Tunturibacter psychrotolerans: one gene and its partner. The protein of the gene in region 1 binds, or shares a complex with, the protein of each later gene. Links are inferred from orthologs where the notes say so. Each region holds a gene or a part of one and is shown in the gene's direction. Other genes may lie near its edges.

The links. Proteins that work in one complex are often made in the same cells at the same time.
Region 2: the proteins of tsaD (region 1) and tsaB are in contact, whole or in part, in a solved structure (PDB 4WQ4), measured with the Escherichia coli proteins. The link is inferred for Tunturibacter psychrotolerans from one-to-one orthologs.

Annotation. Positions count from the first base shown.
Region 1 is NZ_CP132942.1:5,491,300-5,498,867, reverse strand. Bases 2,537-5,489 are described here. They hold tsaD (tRNA (adenosine(37)-N6)-threonylcarbamoyltransferase complex transferase subunit TsaD), read left to right. Parts: upstream 2,537-3,388; coding sequence 3,389-4,591; downstream 4,592-5,489. Other genes in these bases: cysS (cysteine--tRNA ligase), read left to right, coding at 4,702-5,489; RBB77_RS23055 (CCA tRNA nucleotidyltransferase), read right to left, coding at 2,537-3,367. Also shown: fdhF (formate dehydrogenase subunit alpha), read right to left, coding at 1-1,762; more of RBB77_RS23055, read right to left, coding at 1,979-2,536; more of cysS, read left to right, coding at 5,490-6,183; RBB77_RS23040 (hypothetical protein), read left to right, coding at 6,203-6,952; RBB77_RS23035 (formate--tetrahydrofolate ligase), read left to right, coding at 6,984-7,568.
Region 2 is NZ_CP132942.1:4,719,073-4,726,055, reverse strand. What follows is about bases 2,512-5,511. They hold tsaB (tRNA (adenosine(37)-N6)-threonylcarbamoyltransferase complex dimerization subunit type 1 TsaB), read left to right. Parts: upstream 2,512-3,675; coding sequence 3,676-4,347; downstream 4,348-5,511. Other genes in these bases: RBB77_RS19850 (phosphatidylserine decarboxylase), read left to right, coding at 5,241-5,511; RBB77_RS19855 (DUF465 domain-containing protein), read left to right, coding at 4,922-5,143; RBB77_RS19860 (GNAT family N-acetyltransferase), read left to right, coding at 4,344-4,841; meaB (methylmalonyl Co-A mutase-associated GTPase MeaB), read left to right, coding at 2,512-3,679. Outside these bases: RBB77_RS19880 (FadR/GntR family transcriptional regulator), read right to left, coding at 1-703; RBB77_RS19875 (MFS transporter), read right to left, coding at 843-2,171; more of meaB, read left to right, coding at 2,477-2,511; more of RBB77_RS19850, read left to right, coding at 5,512-5,891; pssA (CDP-diacylglycerol--serine O-phosphatidyltransferase), read left to right, coding at 5,891-6,739; RBB77_RS19840 (Asd/ArgC dimerization domain-containing protein), read left to right, coding at 6,810-6,983. UniProt on the Escherichia coli protein: Required for the formation of a threonylcarbamoyl group on adenosine at position 37 (t(6)A37) in tRNAs that read codons beginning with adenine.

The DNA of each region.
Region 1 (7,568 bases):
ACAGCAGATTCGAGAGCGCGGTCGCCGTGTCCGACCCGCCGCAGTGCTGCGTCACGCCCATTGCAAACAGAATGCAGGTGCCATCCGCCGCCGCAATCTCATGCGCCACCGTCGTCAGCGTTGCCGCAGGAACGCCGGTGATCTTCTCGGCATACTCCATCGTGAATGGCTCGAGCGATTTCTTGAACTCGTCAAAGTGATTCACCCACTTGTTGATGAAGTCTATCTTCGCCAGGCCGCTGTCGATGATGTACTTCGAGACCGCGCACATCCACACAGCGTCGGTCGAAGGATTCGGACGGAAGAAGATATCGGCGCGCTCGGCCATCTCGTGCTTGCGAAGGTCGGCAACAATCAACCGTTGCCCACGATGCTTGTGCGAACGCTTGACCCGCGTGCAAAGCACAGGATGGTTCTCCGCAGGATTCGCGCCCACGATCAGCACCAGCCCAGCCTTCTCGATATCCGCAATCGATCCCGAGTCGCCACCGTAGCCGACAGTGCGCTGCAAACCCATCGTCGCCGGATTCTGGCAGTAGCGAGCGCAGTTATCGACATTGTTGGTCCCGATCACCGCACGCGCCAGCTTCTGCATGACGAAGCTCTCTTCATTGGTGCACTTCGAAGAGGCAATAAACCCCAGCGCATCCGGCCCGTGATCGTTCTTGATGCGTTTGAAGGTGTGCTCGATGATGTCGAGCGCTTCCTTCCATTCAATCTCGCGAAAGCCTTCGCCATCGCGCAACAGCGGCTTGACCAACCTGTCGTCCGAATTAATGTGCCCCCATGCGAATTTGCCCTTCACGCAGGTAGAGATTCCATTCGCAGGCCCATGCCACGGTTCGACCTTCAAAATATGGCGATCCTTGGTCCACACCTCGAAGCTGCATCCCACCGCGCAATAAGTACAGACCGTTTTGGTGCGCTTCGTCCGCTCGTTGCGCATCTCCGACTCCATCTCAGAGAGCGAAAGAATCGGGCCATACCCAATCGGCGGCTCAACGCCCTTCACTACGTCGATCATATTGTTCAGTGTTGCAGCCGGCAGGTCGGTCATATAGCCCGCCTCACCCAGCATCGACTTCTCCATCAGCGCATTGCACGGACAGACCGTGACGCAGTGCCCGCATGAGACGCAGCTCGAACCTTCAATCTGCATTCCGCCATCCCACAGCACGCGAGGATGATCACTCTCCCAATCAATCGACAGCGTCTCATTCACCTGCACGTTCTGGCATGACTCTACGCACCGGCCACACAGAATGCACTGGTCCGGATCATAGCGATAGAACGGATTCGACATGTCCTTCTCATACGGCTTCCGCCTGTACTCGCGGTGCTGGTGCTTCACATCGAGGACTGCCGTCGTGTTGTGGATCGTGCAGTTCTGGTTGTTGTTGTCGCACACCGTGCAGTACAGCATATGGTTCTCGAGGATGCGATCGAACGCCTCACGCTGCGCAATATCAACCGCTTCGCCAACGGTCTCTACCTTCATCCCCCCAGAGACTCTTGTCGAACATGCCCGCGCCAACTCGCCGTTCACCTTCACCAGGCAGGTGTCGCAGCTTTCGATGGGGCCCATCTGCTTCACATAGCAAACCTGCGGCACAGGCTTCTGCGCATCCACCGCGGTACGCCGGTTCAGCAGGTCGATCAACAGTTCGCCGGAGTGGCCTGGCACCTGCAGCCCATCAATAGTCAACTGTGTATTCGGAGTGAACTCGGCAGGCGTATTCAGCAGCGATTTCGTAGTAGCCATAAGCCCTCTAGATGCAATGCAGAATAGCAGGCAATTCTCTGTCTGACCACTCCGTCTCTTTCAACACTACACCCGAATTCGCGATGACAAATTCGTTACAAAAATGCATCCGGCAAGCTGTTCTGCCGCATCCAAATTGTCCCGGTTGAGGCCTTAACTCGTCCCCGCGGAGGCCTGGAAGTCTTCGGCTCTCACAACTTCTTCACGATCGACACACTAGCCGTCGTGCGGCTCTCCCCACCGTGCCCTCACGACGGCCAGACCCTCTTCGGTCGTAGTGGCCACGCCCTCAAGCTGAGCGTCCTCGGCTGCCTCCAGCATCTCTTTGAACTGTGGACTCGGGCGATATCCCGCTGCTATTAGATCCCGGCCCGTCACCAGCAACTTCGGCCGAATCTCCTCCACTGGCGCTGCCTCATATCGCTCCTTCGCAAACTCGTACAGCTTCAAATCCCCATGCGCCGACATGCAATCCATCCAGTGGAGCGCAAGATGTTCGTCAAACTTCGGCAGCCGCAGAAACCGCTTCAGCGTCGACTCTCTCATCTGCAGAATGTCCCCGAAGCGCATATGGTTCTTGACCAGCGCAATGATCTGTTCGGCCTCCTCATTCGAAAAACGCAGCCGTCCAAGAATCGTCTCCGCCATGCGTACTCCAACCTCCACGTGCCCATCAAAGCGAATTCGATCTCCCGCCTTCTTCGGATCAGGTGGCCGAAACGTAGCCGGCTTTCCAATGTCATGCAGCAGCGCTCCCCAGGCCAGTGCGACCGAAGCGCCCGGCTTCAGCTTCTCCAGCAGCAGCATCGTGTGGACCCAAACATCGCCCTCCGGATGAAACTGCGGCGGCTGCTCCACGCCGCGCATCTTCACGGCCTCGGGCAAAATATGCTGCAACAATCCCAGCTCACACAACATTTCGAACGCGCGCCGCGCATGCCCTTCCGTCAACATCAACGTCAACTCATCGCAAATCCGTTCAAGGCTAACCTGCGTAATCTCCCCCGCAAGCTCGTTGATCGCCTCCGCGGTTTGAGCCTCAATTTCAAACTCCAGCCGTGACGCAAACCGCACAGCCCGCAGCATTCGCAGCTTGTCTTCGGAAAAACGATCCTTCGCGACGCCGATCGTCCGCACCAGGTGATTCGTCAGATCTTCACGTCCGCCAACAAAGTCCAGAATCGCCGCCTCATGTGAGTCCGCCAGCGGATCGAACAGCATGCCATTGATCGTGAAGTCGCGCCGCTGCACATCTTCGCGTGGATCGGTTGAAAACCGCACCGCGTCCGGCCTTCTCCCGTCGCTGTACGCCCCGTCATGCCGAAACGTAGCTACCTCCGTGGCAATCTCAGAGCCGTCTTCCCCCGGCGTACAAACCAGCACCACGCCAAAGTGCGCCCCCACCGAGTACGTCTTCGTGAACATCCCCATCGCTATATCAGGTGTTGCGCTCGTAGCCACATCGAAGTCCTTGGCCTCCATCCCCAGCAGCAGATCGCGCACGCATCCACCCGCGAAGTAAGCCTTATGCCCCGCGGCACGCAGCGCCACCACGATCTCTCGCGCTGCCCTGTACCTCGAATTGTCCTTCCACGGATCCCTCATGCCTTCCCCTATGATAGAGAGATGCCCGAAAGCCGCCAGAGTGGCTCAAAGACCGGCCTGATCCTGGGCATCGAGAGCTCCTGTGACGAGACCGCAGCCGCCGTCGTCCGCGCCGGCAGCGAAGCCCTCTCCAACGTCGTCGCCTCGCAGATGTCGCTCCACGCCAACTACGGCGGTGTCGTCCCCGAACTCGCCTCCCGCGAACACCTCCGCAACATCGTCCCCGTTGTGCGCGAGGCAATGTCTCGCGCTAACGTAACCTTCGCCGATCTCGACGCCGTAGCCGTCACCGAAGGCCCAGGTCTCGCCGGCGCGCTCCTCGTCGGCATCACCTACGCAAAGGCCCTCACGCTCGGCCTCGATAAACCCCTCATCTCCGTCAACCACCTCGAAGGCCACATCCACGCCGTCCTCATGGAGACGCGAGAGCGCTCGGAATCCCCTCTAGAACTCCCTCTTCTCGCGCTCGTCGTCTCAGGCGGCCACACCCACCTCTATCTAGCAACTCACCAGCAAGGAAGCGAAACCTGGACCTACCGCAACGTAGGTCGCACCGTCGACGACGCCGCCGGCGAGGCGTACGACAAGGTCGCCAAACTGCTCGGCCTCGGCTACCCAGGCGGGCCCTGGATCGACGCGCTTGCCCCCCACGGCAATCCCCGCGCCGTCCCCTTCACCTTCGCCGAAATAAAACATCGCGCTCCACGGCCCGGTATCACCAACAAGAAAGCCCCCGCAAACACCGAAGGCCCGCACTTCGACTTCTCCTTCAGCGGCATCAAAACTGCGGTTCTCCGCTACGTCGAAACTCACAACATGCGCGACACTATCGAGTCCCGTCGCGCCGCACTCGCCGCCGATCCCACCCTTACGCCCAAGTCCGAAGCCGTAACTAAACTCTGCGATCAGCAGACCCTCGACCTGATTGCTTCCTTCCAGTACGCCGTCGTCGGCAATCTTCAACGCCAGACCTTCGCCGCCGCCGAAGCCTTCGGCGCGCACAGCATCGTCGTCTCCGGCGGAGTCGCCGCTAACACTGAGTTACGCCGGCGCCTCCAGGCCGAAGCCGACCGCCGCAACCTCCCCATCGCCTTCCCCTCGCTCGCGCTTTCCACTGACAACGCCGCCATGATCGCCGCCGCCGCATGGCCCAAGCTCATCGCCCAAAACTTCGCCTCGGAAGACCTCGGAGCCACCCCCCAGCTCCGGCTGGGCCAGCAGTAACCGCACTACGCGCAATTTGCCCCGAGAGATCAGCTAAAATCATCAAGGAACCTCAAGCGAGAGCAGTCTGCACCGCGCCACGCGCCGGCTGCGGCAGGAACAGTGAGCACGTGGCAACCATCGAACTCTTCAACACACTCGGCGGAAAGATTGAAACACTCGCCCCCGTCGACCAGAAATCTCTGCGAATGTACTGCTGCGGCCCCACCGTCTACGACTACGGCCACATCGGCAACTTCCGCACCTTCCTCCACGTCGACGTGCTCCGCCGCGTCATCCGCCAGCAGGGCATCCCCGTCCAGCACGTCATGAACATCACCGACGTCGACGACAAGATCATCCGCAACGCTGGCGCTGCCGGCGTCCCCATCGCTCAGTACACAGAAAAGTTCGAGCGTGCCTTCTTCGAGGACCTCGACGCCCTCGCCATCGAGCGCCCCGAGTACATCTCCCACGCCACCGCCTGTATTCCCGACATGGTCTCGCTCATCGAGCAGCTTGCCGCCAAGGACATCGCCTACAAGGCCGAAGACGGCTCCTGGTACTTCCGCATCGCTCGCTTCCCCGAGTACGGCAAACTCTCCAAAAAAGACTTTGACGGCATTGAAGACGGAGCCCGCGTCGACATCGACGAATACGAGAAAGACGCCGCCCGCGACTTCGCCCTCTGGAAGGCCGTAAAACCCGGTGAGCAATCCTGGGAAACCGCTCTGGGCACCGGCCGCCCTGGCTGGCACATCGAGTGCTCTGCCATGGCGACAAAGTTCCTCGGCGACGATATCGATCTCCACGCCGGCGGCGAAGACCTCATGTTCCCGCACCACGAAAACGAGATCGCCCAGTCCGAATCGGCCTCCGGAAAACCCTTCGTCCGCCACTGGATGCACGTCCGCTTCCTGCTTGTCGAAGGCAAGAAGATGTCGAAGTCCGAGGGAAACTTCTACACTCTCCGCGATCTGCTTCTCAAGGGCTACCGCGCCTCCGCGATCCGCTTCCTGCTCATCTCCGTGCCCTACCGACACCAGATGAACTTCACCTTCGACAGTCTGATCGAATCGACCAACGCCATCGATCGCCTGCGCACCTTCCACCAGCGCATGTTGAAGGGCGGCTTCCTGCAAGGACGCGATCAGGCTCTCTCGCTGCTCACAGGTGAGGCGAGGATGGCGTACACCATCGCACTCGCAAACGACCTCAATACAGCAGAAGCCCGCGCCGCCATCTTCGATCTCGTTCGCGCCGCCAACACCGCAGCCGACACCGGAATGCTACGCAGCGAAAACGTGACGGAGATCCTCAGCGTACTCGAGCTCTTCGACGGAGTCTTCGCTGTCCTCGAAGACAAGGACGCAGCCATCACTCGCGCCGCGCTCGCCTGGGCCGAAGCCGAAGGCCGCCTCGACGAAGCCGCGCCCGAACTCGTGGCCACACTCTCCTTCTCCGACGCCGACATCGACGCCCTCGTCGCCGAGCGCACTCAAGCCAAAAAGACCCGCAACTTTGCCCGCGCCGACGCCATCCGCAACGACCTGCTTCAAAAGGGCATCCTAATCGAAGACTCAAAAGATGGCGTCCGCTGGAAGAGAAAATAAGCGCGCCGGAGTGGAATCGATGACCTTCGCACCCCGCACTCTCGTCGCAACGTTCGTCCTTGCGGCCCTATCCCTCACCGCAGCCGCGCAAACGCCCGCTCCCGATACCACCGGGTGGGAGAGCGAAGCCCTCAAACTCCGCCTCTTCTACCCCTCCGACCTCGCCAAGGCGGACCCAGAAAAAGTCCTTCACGACGGTCACCTCACCCTCTTCAACGTCGACAACCCCAAGCTCGCTGCCGAGACTCACTGCCTGCGTCCCGCTCTCCTGCTCGAACTCCCGCAATCAGGCCCAGCGCAAACCGCGGAAACTCAACCCACCGCAGAAGGCAGCACCCACGTCACCGTCACACCTGCCATCACAGCATCCATTCTGCTCGCCGAACTCGATATCGACTGTCTCAACGCCGAGCACGAGAACAGCAGCACCACGCTCCTTTCCGACTTAGCCGAGATCGTCATCAAGGTGCCCGGCATGAAGTCCATCGCGCAGCCTTCGTGGTACAACGTCGGCTGGCAGAAGGTTCACATGGCCGCAGCGCAAGGTCCGGCGCAATCCCCGCAACCCGCAGACCCCGCAACTCCCACTGCCCCGCAGCCGCTCTACACCATGGGTATCTCCACCAACTGGAACAGTCATCTTCTGGTCTGGTACTTTTCTTCGAACAACATTGACACGCTCAATCGCATCACCAAAACTACAGTCCGCTTCGGTCGCGCCGAAGCTGCGCCGCTCTACCCGCTCCCCATGGGCACCGCGGCCCCATAGCTTCCTCTAACCTTCACCACCGCTGAGGCCCATGACCAAAGATCTTCTTCCGATCGAAGCCATCGTCGAAAAACTCAACCTGCCCGAAAAGTACGTGGAACGCCTCGGACGCTACGGCGCCAAGCTCACACTCGATCTCCTCGACGACCCCGCCTTCCCCGTACGCGGCAAGCTCATCCTCGTCACCGCCACCACGCCCACTCTCTCTGGCGAAGGCAAGACCGTCACCTCCATCGGTCTCGTGCAGGGCCTCGAAAAAATCGGCAAGAAAGCCATCATCACCTCTCGCGAGCCCTCTCTCGGCCCCGTCTTCGGCATGAAGGGCGGCGCAGCCGGCGGCGGTCGTTCGCAGGTTGAGCCAGCTGAAAAGATCAACCTCCACTTCCATGGCGACTTCCACGCCATCACCTCCGCGCACAACCTCCTGGCAGCGCTCATCGACTCACATCTCTTCCACGGCAATCCACTCGATCTAGACCCCCATGCCATCACCTGGCCTCGCACGCTCGACATGAACGACCGTGCCCTTCGCCACATCATCGTGCAGGCCGGGGGGAAACGCGACGGAGCCAATCGCCACACCGGCTTCCTCATAACCGCCGCGAGCGAGATCATG
Region 2 (6,983 bases), 770 kb from region 1 along the record:
AGGCCTGGGCGAGCCGGGCGAGGTTCAGGTGCTGCTCCATGGCGCGACGGGCCTGCTGGGGGTTGTGAGAGCGGATGGCGCGGTAGATCTCGCGATGCATTTCGGAGGATTCTTTGAGATCGACGGCGTTTTGTATGGTCTTGCTGCGAAGCTGATAGAGACTGGCGGTGAGGGTCTCCATCAGCGCGCCCAGGATGGGGTTGCCGGAGGCTTTGGCGATAGTGCGATGGAATCGAACGTCGTGGATCAGGTACTGCTGCGGGTCTTCGAGGGAGGCGTACATCTCAGCCACTTCTTCGGCCAACTCGGCGATGTGCTCGTCGGTGGCGCGCTCGGCGGCGAGTGCGGCAACGTTGGACTCAATGACGATGCGGGCTTCAAACATCTGCCATGGATGAAACCCGTGCAGAGCTCCGAGGACGGAGAAGGAGCTGGAGTCGAACGATGGCGGCCCAGAGGCGACGAAGGTACCGGCGCCGTGGCGGCTCTTCAGGACCCCCATGGCGGCAAGAAATCCAATGCCGGAGCGGAGGCTGGAGCGGCTGATCTTAAGCTGACGAGCGAGATCGCGTTCGGGAGGGAGGCGGTCGCCGGGCCGAACCTCGCCTGAGCTGATGAGAGAGCGAATGTGCTCGACGACGTGCATGGTGAGCTGGCTATGTCCAGAGACCTCGTCGAACTGCTCTTTTGCCTCTTTTTTCACGCTGCGTGCTGCTCCTTGAGCGGGATTTGATGAAGGGTAACACGGCGATAAAGGCGCGTGTTTTGGGAGAGGCGACGGAGCCGGACGCGCGAATGGTCCAATTTGAGCAACATTCGTCAGGTCGTGGGTAAGGCGAGAGTTAGATGGTCTGCCGGGCGCCGAGACGGGGTATGAGTACTTGGAAGATGAGGAGAGCGGTCACGTAGGCGAGGCCCGCCATCGTGAAGATGAGCAAAGGGTGGAGGGAGAAGAAATGAGAGACGAGCCAGGTGAAGCACGCGCCTCCGAGGGCGCCCGCCGCGCCGCCGATACCTACAACGGTGCTGACGCTGGTGGATGGGAACATGTCGGTTGGCGTGGAGAAGAGGTTGGCGGACCAGCCCTGGTGAGCGGCGGTGGCGAGGCAAAAGAGGCCGATGGCCGGCCATGCATTATCGGGGAAGAGAGTGTGCATATGCGGAACCAGCATGATGGGAAGGACGCAGATTGCGCAGATAAGAAGAGCGAATTTGCGCCCGGAGTTGACGCTGTGGCCGTGTTTCATGCGGAAGCCGGAGAGCCAGCCGCCGGCGATGGAACCAACGCTCGCTGCAGCGTAGATGACAATCAGCGGATATTTGACATGACTTAGATTGAGGCCGTAGTTGTCGTTGAGAAACTTAGGGAGATAAAAGAGATAGAACCACCAGATAGGATCGGTGATGCCTTTAGCAATGCAGAAGGCCCAGAAGCCACGGTGGCGGAGAAGGATGGGATAGATCGAACCGCCCTGGGTGACGGGAGCAAGGTTGGCCTGGGTCTGGGTAGCGCCACGGCGGAGTTTGTTGTACGGGAAGATGACCCATAGGATCGCCCAAACGAGTCCCATAGAACCTGTGCAGATGAAGGCGGCGTGCCAGCCCCAACGGGCGGCGACGGCTGCGATGAGGACGGGCGCGATAAACGCGGAAGCGTTGGTGCCGGAGTTGAAGAGCCCGGTGGCGAGAGCGCGCTCTTCGGAGGGGAACCACTCGGTGGTGGCTTTGATGGCGGCGGGGAAGTTGCCGGACTCGCCGAGGCCGAGAAAGATGCGGGCAATGCAAAACCCTGCGACGCTGGTGACGACAGAGTGGCTGATCGAGGCGCAACCCCAGACCAGGATGGCGAGGGCGTAGCCGGTTTTGGTGCCAAGCTTGTCGATGATGCGGCCAGCGAAGAGGAAGCCGATGCCGTAGGCGATCTGGAAGCAGATGAGTACGCGGCCGAAGTTGAGGTTGTAGGCGGTCTGGTGGGCGGCGTCCACGCCCGGAATCCAGCCCATGAAATCGAGGTGGAGGAGCGGCTCGATGAGGGAGAAGACCGAGCGGTCCATGTAGTTGATGGTGGTGGCGAGGAACAGAAGACCGCAGACGACCCAGCGGATGTTTGATTTTTCCGGGGTGGTGGCGGAGAAGCCCGAGTCAGGCAGGCTGGCAGTATTGATCGACATTAGTTGCAACTCCAGCGTAAATGTTGGTCTGACGTGTGCCCCGGACTGGTCCTGCTGCGGCAGATTCGGTGCAAGGGGTGTTGAGGAAGAGGATAGTCCGTATTGGGCACTCGGTGTCAAGCGACATCCTAGCCAATTTCCCGATCATTCCCGGTTACAAATATCTTGCTAACTGCCGAAGCCATGATAATGGGTGAATTCAGAAGATCTGCGCTTGGCGCAGCCCGTGATAGGCGAGCCAAGAGCACGGTATCATCGCTGACGTGGATGAGGTTTTTAATACGGACGGGACAAGTGTCGTGAGTATGGTGTCGCGGCTGCGGTCGGGGGATGTGCGCGCTCTCGCTCGGGCGTTGTCGATCGTGGAGGGTGGCGGCGCGGCGGCGGCAGCGTTGATTGAGGCTTGCCGTGGGTTTGCGGGGAACTCGCTACGAGTGGGAGTGACGGGACCGCCGGGGGCAGGTAAGAGCACGCTGGTAGACCAGATGGTGAGATGGCTGAGGCAGCAGGGGCAGAGTGTTGGGGTGGTGGCGGTCGATCCCTCAAGCCCGTTTACGGGGGGCGCACTGCTGGGGGACAGGATTCGGATGCAGGGTTTTGCCGGGGATGATGGGGTGTTTATCCGCAGCATGGCTTCTCGGGGTGCGATGGGTGGTGTGACTCGCGCTACTGCGGATGTCTGCGTGGTGATGGAGGCGGCGGGGCGGGAGACGATTCTGATTGAGACGGTGGGGGTGGGCCAGGATGAAGTAGATGTGATCGGGCTTGCGGATGTGACTGTGCTGGTGTTGGTTCCCGGGATGGGCGATGAGGTGCAAAGTCTGAAGGCCGGGGTGATGGAGGTGGCGGATGTGTTCGTCGTCAATAAGAGCGATCGTGGGGGCGCCGAACTGGTGGAACAGGAGATTGTTGCTATGCAGGGTTTAGCGTTGGGCCCAGATGGTTGGGTGCCACCGGTTGTGCGGACCGTTGCGACGACAGGGGAAGGTGTGCAGGAGTTGATGGAGAAGGTGAAGCAACGCGCGCTGGAGAAAGTAGCGCGAAAGGTGAGGATTGACGGCGCTGCGGGGCTGAGTGCTGTGCGGCAGCGTGGACTGCGGCTGGATCATCTGGGTGTTGCGGTGAAGAGTATTGCGGGGGCGCGTGGATTTTATGAAGCGTTGGGGTTAGCGGTGAGTCACGAGGAGACTGTGGAGCATGAACAGGTAAAGACGGCGATGCTGCCGCTTGGCGAAAGCCGGATTGAGCTGCTGGAGGCGACGGAGGAAGACTCTACGATTGGAAGATTTCTAGCGAAGCGCGGTGAGGGGCTGCATCACGTTGCTGTGCATGTGGATGGGATTGACGCGATGTTTGAACGGCTGACCAAACAGGGAGTGAGGTTGGCAAGCGATGCGGTGAGGGTGGGGGCAGGCGGACACCGGTATTTCTTTGTGCATCCGGCGAGTACAGGAGGCGTGCTGTTGGAGATTGTGGGAGATGCTGAGCCGCATCAGGGTGCGGAATGATGCGGTTTTTAATGATTCATACGGCTGGTGCGGAGGGGAGCGTCGCGCTGGGAGACGCAGGCGCGGCACAGACGATTGTTGCGACTGAGATGTTGCCGGGGAGAACTTCGTCGGAGCGGCTGGTGCCGGCAGTGCGTCGTCTGATGCGGGCAAGTGGATGGAAGCTGAGTGAACTGACGGCCGTGGTGGTGGTGCATGGACCTGGATCTTTTACTGGTGTAAGAGTAGGCGTGAGCGCAGCCAAGGGGTTGAGTGAGGCGGGTGGTGTGCCGCTGATCGCGGTGTCGCGTCTGGCGTTGCTTGCCGGCTCCGTCGATGACGGCGGTGAGAAGGTGCACACGGTGCTCGATGCGGGGCGCGGTGAGTTTTATTACGGCGAATATGTCGGGCGAAGCTGCGTGCGGGAGGCCTTGATGTGCGCGCAGGATGTGATGGTTGCGGCATCGGGTGGGTTGGTGGTGGTGTGTGAGGCGAAGGTAGAAGAGAGTTTGGTGGAGTTGCGGTTGAGGCTAGTGGAGGAGCCATTGGCTGGGGATGCTTTGCCGTTTGCGGTGGAGCGGGTTGTATCGGGGGAGTTCGACGATGCGGCTACGCTGGATGCGAATTATCTGCGGCGGACGGATGCTGAGATTTTTGCAAAGCCTGCCGTGCCGAGATCGGCTCGATGAGTGTTGTTGATTATCGAGTCCGGGAGGGTGTCGCTGCGGATCTTGTGGGGGTGATGCGGCTCGAAGAGGAGACTGCGGAGGCTCCGCATTGGGCTGCGGCGGAGTATGCAGCAATTGTGGATTCGGGCGGACTTGCTGATGGTGCGGTGAGGAGGCGCCTCTTCGTTGCGGAGGACGAGGCGGGGTTGCTGGGGTTCGCCGTGGGGAAGGTTCTGGTTTCAGAGGTTGTGAATTTGGGGGAGCTTGAAAGCGTTGCGGTGGGCGTGTCGACGAGGCGAAGTGGGGTTGGCAGGATGCTTTGCGAAGCGGTCATTCGCTGGTGTGTGGAGCGGGGCGCGACGGAGATGGAACTCGAGGTTAGGTCTGGGAGTGCGGGGGCGATTGCGCTTTACAGAGGGTTGGGCTTCGTTGCCGTCGGTGAACGTGCTGGATACTATCGAGATCCCGACGACGACGCGTTGCTGATGCAGTTGAAGTTAGCGGAAGGTGCGTAATCCACATTGCCCGTGTTGATTGCGCTGTGATAGTTTGTCGGCCATCAGTGCGTTGTTGTCTGTGCTGGAGGTATTCTCACGTGCAAACTGGCAAGTTCACCGAGCTGCCCCACCCTGCGTCGTTTCCTTCCATTCAACAATTGATGCAAGAACATAGCCTGTATGATCGCAGGCTGGATACGTTGCGATCCAAGTTGTTTCTGACGGATTCCGAACAACTGGAAGAGGTACGTTTGAAGAAGTTGAAGCTCAGACTGAAGGATGAGATCGAGCGGCTTCGGCGGCTGGGAGTAGCATCCTAAGGTCCAAGAGACAAGGCTTCGAGGGCACGGTGGCGATCGGCTGGGGCGAAGTCGCGCCCAAGTCCGAGGTGTACGTGGCCTTATAATCGAGTCACTTATGGTGCGAGACGGTTTCTTCTATGCCTTAGGGCTTGGGTTGGTTGCGGCAGTGCTCTGGTATTTGAATATGCCGATTGCGCTGGTGGCGTTGCCGGTGGTGCTGGCGGCTTTCTTTTTGTGGTTTTTTCGTGATCCGAACAGGACGATTCCTCAGGCGCCGGGACAGATTGTGTCTCCCGGCGATGGCGTGGTTACGGAAGCTGAGTGGATCGAGACGATTAGTGGAAGCCGGTTACGGCTTAGCATCTTTCTGAATGTCTTTGACGTGCATGTGAACCGCTCGCCTGTGGGCGGTGTAGTGAAGGTGTGCGAGTTTCGCAAAGGCGAATTTATGAATGCGATGAAGCCGGAGTCGGTGCTCAATAACGAGCAGACTTTGATCACGATCGACGCCGGCGGTTACGAGGTCAGCTTTAAACAGATTGCGGGGCTACTGGCGCGACGCATCGTTTGCAATCTGAAGGTGGGTGACCGGGTGGAGCGCGGACAGAGAATCGGCCTCATCAAATTTGGGTCGAGGGTAGATGTTCTGATTCCTGCTGCTGCGAACCTGAAGGTGAAGACGGGGGCTCGCGTAAAGGGCGGATCGACTGTACTGGCTGTGCTTCCAGAGCAGGCGCTCAATGAAGCATCGGCAGTGGTGGCTTGATGGAGGATGCACAGATAGGCACTGACGGTAAGATGAGGCGTCAGCCCAGTCGCGGGATGTATGTGCTGCCGTCCCTGTTCACGGCGGGCAACATGGCTGCGGGATACTACGCGATTACACAGAGTATTCAAGGGTCGATGGCGGACCAGAGTTACTTTGACCGAGCTGCACTGGCCCTAGGAATTGCGGTGCTGTTTGATGGGCTGGACGGAATCATCGCAAGAATGACGAATACGACGAGTGACTTTGGTAGGGAACTCGATTCACTTGCGGACGTGATTACGTTTGGCGTTGCGCCGAGTTTACTGGCTTACATTTGGGGCTTCCGCATGTTGCCGTCGATGGCGCATCCGGAGGCGCGGCAGCAGATAGTCCATATCGGGGTGTTTGTCTGCTTTATTTTTTTGATCTGCGGCGCCAGCCGGTTGGCTCGATTTAATATCAGCATCAATCCGCAGCCGCGCAATCCGGGTCGTCCGGGCAAGAAGTATTTTGTAGGGATGCCGATACCGGCGGGTGCGGGCGTGATCAGTTCGGTGGTTCACTTTCAGCGTGGATCGCCAATCGACAACCCGTGGGTTTCAGTGGTGTGGCTTTGCCTGTTGTTGTTTACCAGCTTTCTAATGGTGAGCAACTGGCGCTTCTGGAGCGCGAAGGAGATTACGGTTGGAGCACGACACCCCTACAGGCTGTTTGCGGTTATAGCGGTAGTAGGTGCGTCGATTGTGCTGTATCACCAATACATGCTGATTATTATCGCGATGGCGTATCTGGTATCTGGCGTGGTGGCTCGGCTGGCGTATTCGTGGGGCAGAGAGCGACGGCATTCGAGTGCTGCGATTCGGTGATGCAGGGTGAACAGATAAAATAGTGGTCTGGCTCTTCAGATCCCTTATCTAGACGACTTTTCAGGTAAATATGACGGACACAATGTATCGAATCGGAATTGTTGGTGCGTCCTCGCTTGCCGGTAAAGAGCTGAGCGAAGAGTTGGGTGAGTCGTTGCTGGGAGCATCGGACTTTGTGCTGCTCGACGAAGAGGAGGCGGCGGGACAAGTGACTGCGGCTGGGGATGAGGTTGCGTTTATACAG